Regions from separate parts of the Desulfomicrobium baculatum DSM 4028 genome, predicted to be linked through region 2. Evidence: predicted binding sites of a transcription regulator. Region 2 holds the regulator's gene; the other holds the start of a gene.
What was found. Region 2 encodes sigma-54, which starts transcription at its own class of promoters, with help from an activator protein. Its sites were predicted from a motif close to CTGGCACGGNNNNTGCTT; they were not measured.
Positions count from the first base shown of each region.

Region 1: DBAC_RS17955 (THxN family PEP-CTERM protein) is a predicted target of sigma-54. The motif match lies at 2,721-2,738, and genes of this name have one in related genera.

Region 1 covers NC_013173.1:2,572,151-2,579,711, reverse strand. The annotation lists gene DBAC_RS11190 (putative bifunctional diguanylate cyclase/phosphodiesterase) at 1-1,524, shown strand, start outside; gene DBAC_RS19075 (hypothetical protein) at 1,725-2,105, opposite strand; gene DBAC_RS11185 (PilZ domain-containing protein) at 2,176-2,526, shown strand; gene DBAC_RS17955 (THxN family PEP-CTERM protein) at 2,783-3,562, shown strand; gene DBAC_RS11175 (hypothetical protein) at 3,769-4,080, shown strand; gene DBAC_RS11170 (CAAX prenyl protease-related protein) at 4,121-4,807, opposite strand; gene DBAC_RS11165 (PEP-CTERM sorting domain-containing protein) at 5,098-6,009, shown strand; gene DBAC_RS11160 (THxN family PEP-CTERM protein) at 6,344-7,135, shown strand; gene DBAC_RS11155 (ThiF family adenylyltransferase) at 7,228-7,561, opposite strand, start outside.
Region 2 covers NC_013173.1:172,224-179,784, forward strand. The annotation lists gene DBAC_RS00710 (hypothetical protein) at 1-42, shown strand, start outside; gene DBAC_RS00715 (manganese-dependent inorganic pyrophosphatase) at 484-1,404, opposite strand; gene DBAC_RS00720 (hypothetical protein) at 1,495-1,890, opposite strand; gene DBAC_RS00725 (PTS sugar transporter subunit IIB) at 2,200-2,664, opposite strand; gene DBAC_RS00730 (PTS sugar transporter subunit IIA) at 2,667-3,077, opposite strand; gene rapZ (RNase adapter RapZ) at 3,090-3,977, opposite strand; gene DBAC_RS00740 (PTS sugar transporter subunit IIA) at 4,005-4,454, opposite strand; gene hpf (ribosome hibernation-promoting factor, HPF/YfiA family) at 4,458-5,003, opposite strand; gene rpoN (RNA polymerase factor sigma-54) at 5,072-6,499, opposite strand; gene lptB (LPS export ABC transporter ATP-binding protein) at 6,606-7,328, opposite strand; gene DBAC_RS00760 (LptA/OstA family protein) at 7,325-7,561, opposite strand, start outside.

The DNA.
Region 1 (7,561 bases), 1.5 Mb from region 2:
GCAAGAACAGGCACTCATGACGAGGCGCTTTCCGACAGGCAAGAAGAAGTTTTGAAGGTGGTCAAGAAGGCGTTGCGGGTGCGCAAAAATGCCGAAAAGGTCAAGATCGATTCCTGTTCGGAAATGGAAACTACGCTCCGGGAAGCAAACGAGAAACTCGTCGTCGCCTCGGTCAATGCGCATATGATGACCGAGGCGGTCGAGCGGGTCTCGGTTCATTTGTCCTACATGGCCGAGCATGATCTGCTCACCGGATTGCCGAACCGGGCGCTTTTGACCGACCGTCTGGTGCAGTCGATCCTGCTCGCAAAGCGCCACGGCAACAAAGTGGCGCTGATGTTTCTGGACCTCGACCACTTCAAGCATATCAACGACTCCCTGGGGCATGGGATTGGCGATCAGTTGCTGCAATCCGTTGCAAAGCGTCTGCAGGCCAGCGTCCGTAATTCGGATACGGTCAGCCGTCACGGCGGTGACGAATTCGTGGTCCTGCTTCCGGAAGTCGAGGATGTGCAGAGCGCCGCCCACGCCGCTGAGAAACTGATTCACAGCGTGGGAGAGCCCCATTTCATTTCCGGACAAGAGCTCCGCGTCACCTTGAGCGTCGGCATCAGCATGTATCCGGATGACGGTGTCGACGCCGAAGCGCTGATGCGCAAGGCGGACATGGCGATGTATCAGGCCAAAAAGGCCGGTCGCAACAGCTACAAGATATTCACCCCGAGCATGAACCCGAGTTCCAGTTCAGCCATGCGCAAGTCCGCCGAGATGGCTCTGAAGCGCGCTCTCGACCACGGCGAATTCATCCTGCACTACCAACCGACGGTGAATCTGGAGACCGGCGTCATCACCGGCGCCGAGGTTCTGCTGCGCTGGGAGCGTTCCGATCATCAGCTCAACTTCCCGGCTCAGTTCCTCACCATTGCCGAGAGCTGCGGGCTCATTCTGCCGATTGGGCAGTGGGTGATCCGTGAGTCCTGCAGGCAGGCGCAGGCGTGGCTGCAGACGGGCTTCAACCTGAGCCGGATCGCGGTCAATGTCTCGGCGGTTGAATTCAGGGACAAGAATTTTTTGACTGGAGTTCGTGCCATCCTGCGCGAGACGGGACTGGATCCGCATTTTCTGCAGATTGAAATGAGCGAGAACGGCCTGTCGCGGGATGCGCAACAGGCTCTGCCTGCCTTGCATGCGCTCAAGAACCTTGGAGTGCAGATTGCCGTGGATAACTTCGGCACAGGGTATGCGAGTTTGAGTTTTTTACGGGAATTTCCGATCGGTACGGTCAAGATCGACAAGTCGTTCGTGCACAACATCGAGGCCAAATCAGGAAAGGCGGTGGCCTCCGCCCTGCTGGCGATGGCGCGGGGCTTTAATCATCAAATCGTGGCCGAAGGCATTGAAACGCAGACGCAGCATGCCTTCTTCAAAAAACATCACTGTGCCGAAGGACAAGGATACTACCTCGGTCGGCCAATGGCCACCGAAGCCTTCGCGGCACTCGCTTCTCAAAGAAATCCCTCGTAATCCCCCCCCAAAAAAAATCCCCCCCCCTGGTGGCTTATCAGGGAGGGGTATGCTCAACTCGTGATTTCGTTGCCAGGCGCCGCAATGAATGACGGGGTTGCGTCATCGTTAGCAAGGAGAGGCATCCGCCATTTGTCCGCGTTGCCGGCTATGTCACGAGTGTTTGCCGGAATCTGGAACTGTCTTTCACGATTGCCGTATCATGTTCTATGCCAAAAAGTGACTTCGCTGACCGCCATTCCCGCCGAGCGGAAACCAGGCGCGTCTGTGCGACCCTTTGGATGCTTGACGACGTCTTTTGAGGCCTTGGGCGCGGCGTGGAAGTCTCCAGAATTCAGTACCGACAGGGCTTCTCCGGCCCAGGCTTGTTGCGGCATGGCCTTGAACGGAAAAAGCGATGTCTCGCATGTAAATTTTTTCGACAATGCCGGGCGTGAAATCTTACAACTCTCCGAAATTTTTCTGATGTGCACAACTTCAGGGTGCGCAGGTATCATGTAATACGCAGCATGTCCGTGCCGATGCAGTTCGGACTTGCTGGTACGTTCGTTGCTAAATGTGATGGAAAATGTGTTCATCATCAAAATTTTCAATCAAGACTGGGCGCTGGATGCTTGATAATATGCAAAACGCCTCAAGGCAGGACAAACCATGTCGACGACAGAACAAAAAATCAGAAAATGGAAGCGTCACGCCTGCCTGTTTCCCTGCGGAATCATATGCGGGAAGAAAAAGGACACGATCGTATTGGGTCGAATCCTCAACATGAGCAGGCAAGGGTTCCTCATAGAGACGGATTGCGCGTTCAATGTCGGCGATGTCCTGTCGATTATCGCAAGCCCCGGAAGAGAAGTGGATGGCTATGATTTGAGTGACAGCTATCAGGGCCACGTCCGCTGGGGCCAGACCGACGAATCCTCGCTCATGGGCACGTATTCCGTTGGCGTGGAGCTTGCCGTTCCCATCGCTTCTCCGGAAGTGGACGCGCAGAGGTCGAACTGATCTTCGCAGCGAATCATGCAAAAGGGCTTTGCGCATGCGAAATTTTGGCCGGCACGCTCGAAGCGTCCGTGGACTTTTGGATTGTGTTTCCTGGCGTGTAAGTTTGCCCAGGAAGTATGTCGGAGAACTTTACACGGTATGTTTTTTCTGAAGATTTCTTGAAGAATAATATAGTGATATTGGATAGTTATATTTTGGCACGGTCGATGCATTGTTGTGAGAGAACGACATAATTATCTAACACTGGAGTACTACTGTGAAGAAAAAACTAGCAGCGACATGTCTGGCGGCGGCATTCATCTTTTCAGCAACATTTGCTTCCGCAGCTCTGGTGACACAGTGGTCGTATGTCAACGATGCTACTTTTGTCGATTGGAGCAACGAAGACGTTAATCAGGATTATATGGTGCTAAGCCCCGACGGCAGAACGTTGTCCTGGGGAGTGCCATCCGTTTTCTCTAAAACAGGACTGCAAAGTTCGCTTGTGATCGACGGGCCTGTCGCTGGAAACGATCTGATGACTTCGGGATCCGCTGTAGAGGTAGTGTCAATTACACACTTCAATTACTTGATGAGTTCAGCATTTCCTAATCTTGCGTATGGTAAGGTCGAGGCTAATGTTGAGTTTACGCCATTTTTGCCTGCGGGACTGCCTCTTCCTGCCGAAACAACTTATCTTGAGTTTCTGTTCTTCGAGACTCCAAACAGTAATGTCGCGACGCCCATGGATATCTTCGTTCTCACCGATCCGGGCGCAACCAGCGGCGCATTTAACTACGATGGCTACACATACAACTTCTCTTTCTTGAGCGACGGCTTCGGACTCCTCACTGGCGCGTATCATGATTACATTGTCAGTCAGCTCGGTGTGGACACAGACTATTACGGCTGGCTTGCAAACGAGGACGGCAGCACGTCGGCTCAGTTCTACCTGGGTATCTCGGTGGCTCCTGTCCCCGAGCCGGCCACCATGCTTCTTCTCGGCGCCGGCCTGCTTGGCCTGGGCTTGGCGGCGCGACGCAACAAGAAGAATTGATCACGCGCTTTCGATCACTAGGGAAAGGCCGGGGAGCATGAGCTGCCCGGCCTTTTTTGATTCCGTGTCCATGAGCGTGCTGTTCAAGGGACGCCGAGCCGGAAATATACCGACGTAACTGCAACTGTTCGTTGCTGATTGTGCATGATTGCATGCGAACCGGCGGTGTTTGTGGTGCCCGCGCATCCATGAGGGAGAATCGGCTGATGGAGATATTGCTGGCCATTGCCGCGATTCTTGTTTGTCAGGGCATGCAGGCCTTGGACGATTTCATGAGCCGGGTAGGGGCCGTCTCCCTGGCTCACGGGATGCTGCTCGGCTATGGTCAGATCTATGTGGCGAAAAGCATTGTTGAATGGGGCGGGTCGAGTCTTGGCTGGATGGTCGTTGTCCTGATCTGCATCGCGAGCGTGGCCGTGTCGCTGTACAAGATCCATCGCTTCGGAAGCCGCTGGGTCTTTGCCTTTAATTTTGGGGTGGTCGTCGGCCTTCTTTACGGCGGAATCTCGCTGACGTGAGGCGTGTCTTGCGGAGCCTGCCGAAAGGTTTTCTCACGATTTACCAAAACCACCATTTTTCCGTGTTCAGCACAAAGGCGGCCAGGGCCAGATTGGTCACTGCGTGGGACAGGACGCATTGCGCCAGACTCCTGGTTCTGTAGAGCAACCAGGAATAGGCCATGCCGGCCATGATTCCGGCTAGGATGAAATGGTGGGCCAAGCCGAAGAGCACGGCTCCGACCAGAAACGAAATCCAGGTGAACGTACCGAGCGGGACTTTGGCGAAATCCGGATTGATGACGTAGCGCAGAATGAAGGAACGCCAGAAGATTTCCTCCATGATCGGGACAACGAGCACGGCGCTGCCGATGCGGATGACGGTCATGACCCGGCGCAGGCCGGGGTCCGGAAAGATGCCCGGATTGAAGCCCGGCGGCTCGCTCAGCGCGCCGATAGTCCAGTCCATGTTGACCCACAGCGCAAAGACCACAAGCCCCAGCGCGATACTCATCACTGTCTGGCTGCTCCGGGCCAGGTCGGACCACCGCAGTTCCGTGTAGGCCCGGCGGCACAGGATGAGTGCGATGCCGGCAACCAGGGGTCTCAGCGGATAAAGCAGGGCGAAGGTGGAGTCCTGGATGCTGACCCAGGCTTTGTCATCCATGAAACGCAATCCTTCCTCTAGACCGATGACGGCCATGAAGAGGGCAAAAGGCAATATGCGCGGCCAGGCGTTGTCGTTCATTGTCTGGCTGTTAAACTAAAAGTGTGCCTGTTTGCAACGTTCCGTTGCGAGTTGAAAACGATTTTGCTGCTCCTCGAATCTGGTGGTTGTGCCGGAGCGTTTCATTGGGGCAAGCGTTGGTCGATACTTGGAAAGTAAAGCAACGCGTTGTCGGATAATCTTACATTACTTGAGCGTGTATTTACAATAAATTGAATGATTAACGGATGGTGCGTCTTGGCATTTTTCCTGCTCCACAGGATTGATAGTCAAAGGACGTCACAGAGAGAAAACAACCGGAGGGAATGATTATGAAATCGCTTGTCAAGGGCAGTCTTTGCACGACAGTGCTGGTGTTTTTATTGGCTTCGCCGTCATGGGCAAGTATTTGGTTGCCGGAGCCGGTCTTTCCTAATGCGATGCCGTACGACGAATATTATTCCTATTCCACAAGCATATTGCAGCAACTTTATCCAGGAGGATTTTCCGATTATCCATCAAATCAGGGTTCGCTAAAAGATGAGCTCAAAATATGGTGGGGTGATAGCGAGAGTGCCGATAAGGCTGCTGGAGACAATTTGGACATCAGGGGCGGATATGACTTTCCTGATCCGTTGTCATTTCCGAACGCAGGTTCGACTACGGAATTTAACACTGATTTGCTTATCACTTGGGAAGTATCCGTAGATTTGCTTTACGATTTTCTGCAAAGCGAATTCGAAAATTCAAATATACCTGTTTTTGCTTTCGATATTAATCAGATAGGCAACCAGCCCAACATGCTTGGCAATGGGTATGTCGCGATTGTCGATGAACTCGGTGCCGTTGTCCCGTATGCACCAGATGCTTTCGGTCTTGCAGAATGGGCTTTTGACAGTTCTCCTAATGGAGAGTTTGACGAGGAAGCACTTGTCGAGGTGCCGAACACCCGCACTGTGGAGTTCATGGGCGTGGAATATTCGTTCGATACAACCGGAACAAACGACGTGGACTTTCTTGTCTATGCTCCGACAATGGACCTGTCCCAGTTTATTGGTCAGGGCCTTTTCTTCACGGCTACATTCCAGTATCAGCTTTTGAGCGATGGTTTTGAAGATTTCTTCATTCTGGGTTACAGAAGCGAGAATCCTCCTCCGCCTCCAGTGCCTGAACCGGCCACCGTGGCTCTGCTCGGACTCGGCATGGCGGCTTTGGCCTTCACAGGCCGTAAGCTGCGCAAATAAAACAAGCCGTTCTCGGTAAAAAAGACTCGGAACATCCCAAGGATGTTTCGAGTCTTTTTATTTATCATGCAGAAATTATGTATGATTTTTGATTTGTCCCGATATGGGACTCGTTTACCGCAGGGCAGGATCACACCGCGTTGGCGACTCCGAGACGAGGGGCATTCCTTGTCTGTAAATTTTAACTGGAAGAAAGTCGGCAGACCTTACATTTTTTGAGTTCCTGTTATTATGTCTGTGCTTAACTGTCTGGTATCATGAATTTAAATATTGGCATGGACCATGCTTATACCCTGTCACCACAAGATAATTATTTTAACATTGGAGGATTACCATGAGGAAGAATTTCGTTGTAACATGTCTTTTGGCTGTGGCGTTTCTTTTCTCGGCGACATTCGCCTCCGCTGCCTTGGTGACTCAGTGGTCGTATACCAATGACGCGAATTTCGTTGATTGGCTTAACGATGAAGGCAACCAGGACGAAATGAGCGTAAGCGCGGATTTGAATACCCTGTATTGGGGCGTTCCGTCCGACTTCAGTGAAACCGGGCTTCAAAGCTCGCTTGAGCTTTTCGCTCCTGTCAGCGGTGATGACCTGATGACTGGCTGGCTGGAGTTAGGACCTGCGGTACCTGTTACTTCAATTACACATTATAACCACGTTCTTTCTTCCCTGTATCCAACCCTTGCATATGGAAAGGTTGCGGCTACCATTCAGTTTACGCCTTTTGTTCCTGCTGGACCGCAACAGCCTATCGACACCGCCTTTCTGGAGTTTTTGTTCTTTGAAACTCCGAATGATGATGTGACGCCAATGGATATCTTTATCCTCATCGACCCAGGTCTGACCGAGGGCACGTTCAACTATGACGGCTATAAGTATGACTTTGCTTTCAATAGCGATGGTTTCGGGCTCATCACTGGCGCTTATCATGATTTCATTGTCGGCAAGTTGGGAATTGACACAGAGTATTTTGGCTGGCTTGCAAGTGAAGACGGCGACAACTCGGCTCAGTTCAACCTGAGCATCATGGCCTCGCCTGTTCCCGAACCTGCCACCATGCTTCTTCTCGGTGCCGGCCTGCTCGGCCTTGGCATAGCGGTACGTCGCAACAAGAAGAACTGATCAGATTGATCTCGTCAAATGAAGGCCGGGAAGCGCATGCTTCCCGGCCATTTTTCGTTTATGTGGTCCTCTTTCCCGGGAGCAACGGCGGGTTATTTCATCAGAAAGTCGCCAGCACCCCGCCGCAAGGTGCGGTGACGGATTCCGGGGCCGTAGCCTGCGCGAAAGAGCATGACCAGACCTTGCTTTTCAAAATCAACGGAAGCGAACAACCCTTTCAAATCCTGCCAGACCCGTTCCAGTAATTTGCGGTGTTTTTCGGAAAAACTTGACGGCCCTTCCCACAGCCAGCGCAGCCAGAAGAGGGTCACGGCGGTCATGGGCTGCATTTGCAGGCCATGGTGCTCCATTGCCAGCCAGATGCGCTGCAAGGCCTGGCCTCCGAGCATAAAATCCCGTGTTTCGAACCCATCGACCACAACCATC
Region 2 (7,561 bases):
GCGGCCCTGCGGGCGGACGTGGGCGGCGCGAAAGTGCAGTAGCGGGCGGAGCGGAAGAGGCTGTTGAGGGGCGCGGGGGGCGGGGCGCGGCGGTTGGCCCGGACAGGGACCGCCGAAACTCCTTCGCGGGCCTCGTAGAGTTGAATCATCGCCCCTGTCGGACATGGACCGGCGCTTCAAGCGGCAGGCGATGATTCAACAAACGATGCCAGGCTCAGTCAGACAGTCGACGGCCCCTGTCCGGGCCAACCGCCACATCCCGCAGTGACTTGACCTGTCTTCGCAATAGAGGACACGTTCATTTCCCTAAACGGCTATCTTGATGGATAGCCGTTCATATTTCTCAGGCGGTTGATACCCAATCGACGAATGCCTTACGGCCGCGCTTCCCCGCGCAGCAATGCGGAAGAAACACAAGTTCAAAATGAAAAAGCCCGCCCAGGCAAACCTGGACGGGCTTTTTGTAATTCAAAGAGCCAAGGCTTAGGCGAAAGCCTTTTCGAACTTGGGCACAACGTCCTTTTTGCGGGACATGACCTTGGGCAGCCATGCCTTTCCGTCCACGGGCTTGACGCCGAAGGCCTTCTCGACCACGGCGGCGTCGTCGGAGGCGATCAGGATCTCGGAGCCTTCCTTCATGATGTCGGTCAGCAGCAGGAACACGGAGTGGTTGCCCTTCTCGGCCTTCAGGGCCTTGATGTCGGCAGCCAGGTCGCCCTTGACGGCGTCGAGGATGGACAGGTCGACGACTTCCAGCTGGCCGATGCCGACCTTGGTGCCGTTCATGTTGAAGTCCTTGTAGTCGCGCAGAACCAGCTCGCGGGCCGGGGTGCCTTCAACGGCGGACTTGACCTTGAACATTTCCATGCCCAGGGCGGCCAGGTCGGAGATACCGGCGATCTTGCCCAGTTCGGCAGCGGCTTCCTTGTCGGCCGGGGTGCAGGTCGGGGACTTGAAGATGACGGTGTCGCTCAGGATGGCGCAGAGCATGATGCCGGCGATGTTCTTGGGAACTTCAACGCCGTGGAACTTGTACATGGCGGTCAGAACGGTGGCGGTGCAGCCAACGGGCCAGATCCAGCATTCCAGGGGGCTGGAGGTGGTCAGGTCGCCCAGCTTGTGGTGGTCGACGATGCCGAGCACTTCAGCCTGCTTGATGTCGTCGGGCAGCTGAGCCAGGTCGGAGGTGTCGACCAGGAAAACTTTCTCACCGGCAAATTCGGTCTTCACGGCGGGAGCGGCGACGCCGAACTTCTCGAGGATGAACTTGGTCTCGGGGGCCAGTTCGCCCTGGGCGGTGGGGGTGCAGGCTACGCCGAGCTTGCTCTTCAGGTCGGCCAGCGCGATGGCGCTGCAAACGGTATCGGAATCGGGATTCTTGTGACCAAAAACATAAACGGACATGGTATTCCTCCTACAAGGGTTTATTGGCAAACAAAGACATTGTGCTAAATATCACAATTATTCGCGGCTGCCAAGAGAGAACATTGGAGGTCAGAGACTGGAGAGGACGCCGAGAAGCAGGCTGACCGCGGCCAAAGCGTAGGCCTTGCGTACACGCAGAGCGAGAATGGCCCCGGCGCAGGCTGCGATCCAGAGCATGGTCCACGTCGGCTGCGGACCTCCGGCAACCCAAGGCCGGACGGTTTTCAGGCCGATGAGGAGAGGCAGCAGGCAGAGCCAAAAGAGGGAGAAATTGAGCAGGAAAAATTCTACCAAAGCTTTTGCGGTGAGCCGGTGCGGCGCGAAGATGGCTGTGTTGCCCTGGCGGTTCCAGGTCAAAAGCTGGTTATAGCCGGCGTTTTGCCGTTTGCGGTAGAGTTGTTCGACCCACGCGCCAAGGTAGGCCAGAGGCAGGGTCGCGATGACGACCAGCACGGTGGTGCGCATGTCGGCATCCGGTAGGCAGGCCAGAATGGTCAGCGTGGCGGCCAGGGAAAAGAGCGCCTGGGGCGGGATGTAGGTTCCGGCCGGGAACAGATCAAGCCAGAGCAGTTCGAAGAAAATGCCCGCGCTTAAAGCCGGCTGGAGGTTGAAGGACAGTCCCGCCCAGAGCAGGGCGGCGAAAAGCGGACGATGGATGAAGCCGAGGTCGATGGCGACCCGGGTCAGGGACAGGAGGGCAAAAAAAAACTTCCTCCGGCCAGCAGGATGAGGTCGTGAGTGCTTACCATGCCGATTTGGGTTGAGACGTTTTCATCATAAAGTAATCTTGGCCGTTGCCGACGGCACGCAGCGGAAGTCGATTTCCACACCGTGATCGGCGAAATACTTCAGGCAGGAACGGTCTTCCGCTCCCAGGGCAATGTGTTCGCAAATCTGCTCTTTGCCCGGTCCGTAATGCAGATTGCCGATGTTGACCAGGGAAAAGGACAGCCCGGTCATGTGCGCGGATTTGGCATCGGCGCAGTCGGAAAAAAGAATTAGCACATGATGGTCCGGGTTTTTCGTGCGAATGCTTTTCAACATCGAAGCAGCTTCGGACACCGGACAGCATTGAAAGGAGATGCCGCTCGGAACGGCCAGACTCATGATTTCCTGCCGCAATTCATCGGCGGCGAGGTCGTCGTTGGCCACCAGCAGGGTTTTGGCCCTGATGTGCGGTAGCCAGGCCTCAATGATCTGGCCGTGGACGAGTCGGTTGTCGATACGGAACCAGAGCACTCTTACGCCTCGGTGATTTTGCGGGTCAATACTTCGCCGGCGACAACGATGCCCTGAATGGCCGCGTTTTTGGCGTCCGTGGCCAATTGGGACAGGTCCTGGGTGCGCATTCCCAGAATCCTGAGCAGCATGGGCAGGTTGGCGCCGGTCAGGACGTCGACTTTGCCCGGTTGCAGGAGAGACAGGCTGATATTGGATGGAGTGCCCCCGAACATGTCGGTCAGGATGATCACGCCGTCGCCTGTTTCCATCTGTTTGACGGTTTGCTTGAGATCCGAGAGCAACGCGCTCATTTCCACGGTTCCTTCCACAGCTATATGGGCGCACTGCTCCTGCGGTCCCAAAATTGTCTGGGCCGCTTCAAGCAGATATTTTCCAAACTGGCCATGGGTTACCACGATCACTCCAACCATTACTCCTCCAGATTATCCAAGACTGAAATGCCGATGTTCGACAGATACATTGAAGCCCTGACCGCGCAGATGTGCCAGCACTGCCTCGGTCACGGCCACGGAACGATGTCGGCCACCCGTACAGCCGAAGGCCATGGTCAAACGGTAGCGCCCTTCCGTCGCGTAGAGCGGCAGGGCAAAATCCAGAAATTCAAGAAGTCTGCGCAGATACTCGCGGCCAGGGTTGCTGCCCAGCACGTAGCGGGCGATGGCCTCATCCTTTCCGGACATGGGTCGCAGCGCTTCGTCGAAATAGGGGTTCGGCAGAAAGCGCAGGTCCGTGACGTCGTCCGCCTCGGTCGGGGCGCCGTACTTGAAGCCGAACGAAATCAGGTGCACCCGCATGCCTTGGCTGCGGGAGGAGAGGCTCTCCCATTTGTCCTGAATGACTCGACGCAGATCGTGCACCGAATAATGCGACGTGTCGATGACCAGATCCGCCTGGGTGCGGATGGGCTCGAGTATTTCCCGCTCCCTCTCCAGTGCCCCTTCCAGACCGAGGTTGCCCGAGGTCAGGGGATGCGGGCGGCGGGTGGTAGCGTATCTGCGCAGCAGGATCTGGTTGGAAGAATCCGTGAAGATGACTGTCGGCCGCACGGAAAACTTCTGGATATCAAGCAGCACTTCCTTCCACTGTCCCACGAAATCGGGTTGGCGCAGGTCCATGCCCATGGCCAGCCCTGGGTATTCCTTGGCCGAGGAATTGAAGAACAGCTCGATGAGGGCCGGGGCCATGCGCGCCGGAAGCCCGTCGACACAGAAAAAGCCCATGTCCTCGAAGACCTTGAGCGCCGTGCTTTTGCCTGAACCGGACATGCCGGAGACAATGACCACGTTTTTCTGTTCAGATTCCAGCTGCATGGAGTTCTCCGGACATGTTCGGTCGGCCTAGACGGTCTGCAGCAGTTGCCACAGCCCTTCCTGGCCGGGAGAGTTGGTAAAGGCCTGACGGAACGAGCTGTCTTTTAGCAGGCGGGAGACCGTGGCCAGAAGCTTCAAATGCAGGCCGACCACGCTTGAAGGGGCCAGCACCGTGAAAAAGATGCTGGCCGGTTTGTGGTCCAGACTGGCAAAATCCACTCCTTCGTGGCTGCGGCCGACAATGACCAGAACCTGATCGATACTGTCCAGCTTGCCATGGGGTATGGCGATCCCATCCCCGATGCCCGTGGTTCCGAGCAGTTCCCGATCCATGAGGACCTGGGTCACGCGCTTGGGGTCAAGATCGGGGTATTTGGCCGACAGCCGCGAAACGAGTTCGGCCAGGACCTCGGGTTTGGTCCTGGCCGAGAGGTCGGAGATGATCAAATCCTTGTCCAGGTATTCAGCAAGCTTCATTCCCTATACCCCGGGGTCGATCAAACCGAAATCTCCGGTTTTGCGACGATAGATGACATTGATCCTTTCACTTTCCGCGTTGAGGAAAACAAGGAATTCATTGTCCGTGCTTTCGAGCTGCAGGGCGGCTTCTTCAACGATCATGGGCTTGGGCGAGAAGTCGTCTTCGGTCTTTTGGATAACGGGCTTGCGCTTGGCGTCCGCGTCGTCGTCAAAACCGCCGGCGTCCATGAGAGGGCTGTCGCTGCCGCTTTTGCGACGGCTCTTGTCCTTGTCGCGGGTCTTACGCATCTGGGCTTCAAGCTTGTCCCAGACCATGTCGACGGTGGAGTACATGTCCTCGCTGTCTTCGCGGGCGGAGATATGCACATTCTTGCCCGTCAGCACTATATCGGCAATATGCCGGAATTTCTCCACTTCGAGGTTGACCTGCAGGTCGGCGTCGGGCGTGCCGGACATGTATTTGGCGAGCTTGCCGAAGCGGTCCTTGGCGTATTTGCGCAAATGGTCGGAAGGATCGAAGTTTTTGAAATTGAAGGTAATCCTCATGGAAGCCTCCTCGATTGTTGAGGGTCAGCCCGTGGTCCGTCCAAGAGGAGCGGCCCGAGGGCGGGGTGTCAAAAAACTTGTTTTCGCTTGGATGAAGAATCTATCCCCAGCACCGCGCGATACTTGGCCACGGTGCGCCGGGCGATGTTCACATCCAGTGTTTCCTTCAGCACCGCCGCGATCTTTTCATCGCTGAAGGGGTGCTTGGGGTCCTCCTCGCTGACCATTTTCTTGATGATGGCCTTGACCGACTCGGAGCCGACCTGGGTGCCGTCATCCATTTCCAGCGCGGAGTTGAAGAAAAATTTCAGTTCCATGATGCCATGCGGGGTGGCCACGTACTTGTTCGTGGTGATCCGGCTGACCGTGGATTCGTGCATTTCAATGTCGTCGGCCACATCTTTTAAAATCAGCGGTTTCAGCTTGGTCACCCCGTGCTCGAAAAAGCCCCGCTGGAATCTGACAATGCTTTCAACCACTTTATATAATGTTCTTTGCCTTTGGTGCAAGCTCTTCATGAGCCACATGGCGGATCGCATCTTGTCGTGCAGGTATTCCCGGTCCGGGCCTTTGACCGCAAGGTGCATGTCGTCCATGTAATAGGGGCTCAGCTGCAGCTTGGGTAGGCCGTCGTCGTTCATGACGATGACGAAATCCCCCTCGTATTCGTATACGAAAACATCCGGGCTGACATAGATGGTGCTCTCGCTCCCGTAGCTGGCTCCGGGCATGGGGTCCAGGGACTGAATGATGTCCAGATAGGCTTTCAGGTCTTCCATCTGGATTTTGAACTTGCGCAGGAGCGGTTTGTAGCGGCGCTTTTCGATGTCTTCGAGATGGTCGGCCACCAGGGAAACGAGAATCGGATCGTCCTGGCCGAGCATCTCCAGCTGAATGAGCAGGCATTCCTTGGGCGAGCGCGCGGCCACGCCCACGGGGTCGAAGCGCTGCAGGCGATGCAGCATGGACTCGACCAAGGCCAGGGGAGAGAGCGTTTCGGAGGCGATATCCTCGGCCGAGCTCATCAGATAGCCTTGGGAATCGAGGTTGCCGATGATGGCTTCGCCGATCATCTCCTCTTCTTCGGTGATGTTGGACAGGCAGAGCTGCCACAAGAGATGCCCATCCAGGGATGGCTTGCCCGAGAGCCTGGCCTCGTAGGACATCATCTCTTCCAGGGCTTCGGTCTCCTTGAACTGTACCTGCTTGGCGGTGCTTGAAAAATCGCCGAGGTAGTTTTCCCAGTCCGCGTTGCGCATCAGTTCCGCGTCTTCGTGCGAAACTTCGGGACGTGATTCCATCGGAGCCTGGATATCGTGCTCTTCGGAAATTTCCTTGACCCCTTCTTCAAGCATGGGGTTCTCCAAGAGCTCTTGCTGAACGGCTTCAAGGAGCTCGAATCGGGAGAGCTGGAGCAGCTTGATAGCCTGCTGCAGCTGTGGGGTCATGACCAGCTGCTGCGTCAGCTTGAGGTTTTGTCGGAGTTCAAGGCCCATAATGGATTTAATCTCACCGTGTCAGAGGATTGCAGACAAGAAAACTACCTAGTACCGAATCTGCCATAAAGGTTAGGCCCTGGCAATCCTTGGAAAATCGTGTCCGCTAGAGGCTGAATCCCTCGCCGAGATACACCTTGCGCGCGCCCGGGTCGGCGACGATCTCTTCGGGGCTGCCGTTCAAGATGATCTGACCGTCGTAGACCAGGTACGCCCGGTCGCAGATCTGAAGCGTCTCACGGACATTATGGTCGGAGATAAGCACGCCGATGCCTTTGCCGCGAAGGTCCTGGATGATGGTCTGGATGTCGTCCACGGCCAGGGGGTCGATGCCGGCGAAGGGTTCGTCCAGAAGAATGAATTTGGGATTCTGGATCAGGGCGCGGGCAATTTCCAGCCTGCGGCGTTCTCCACCGGACAGAAAGGCCGCCAGTTGACCCTCGAGTCGGGTGATGCCCAGCTCGTCCAGAAGCCTGTCCGCCGTGCGCTGCTGCTCGTCCTTGGAAAAACCGGAGTATTCCAGGATCAGTTGCAGGTTCTGGCGCACGGTGAGTTTTCGAAAGATCGAGCTCTCCTGCGGCAGATAGCTCATGCCTGCGCGGGCCCTTTTGTGCAAAGGCCAGCGGGTGATGTCCATGCCGTCCAGAAGAACCTGGCCCCGCGTCGGCGGCACGATGCCCGCCAGCATGTAAAAGGTCGTCGTTTTGCCGGCCCCGTTGGGTCCCAGGACGCCAACCACCTCGCCCTGGCGCACATCAAGATCGATGTCGCGTACGACATCCCTGAGCCCGTAGCGCTTGGCCAGCTTCTGGCCGGTCAGCGTGGTCACTGCCCGGCCCCCGGCTTGCTTGCGGGGGTGTTGAAAATGGCTTCGACCCGCCCTTTGCCGCCCAGAACTTCGCTGCGGCTTTCCTTGATGAAGAGCTTTATGACCTCGCCCTGGATCTTGTTGGCGCCTTCCATGAGCATGGGATTGTCTTCCATGGTCAAGAGGTCCTTGTCGGCTTCGTAGGTCGCCTTGCCGCAGGTGCCGGTGCGGCCCTGGTCGGCCTTGATGCGCAC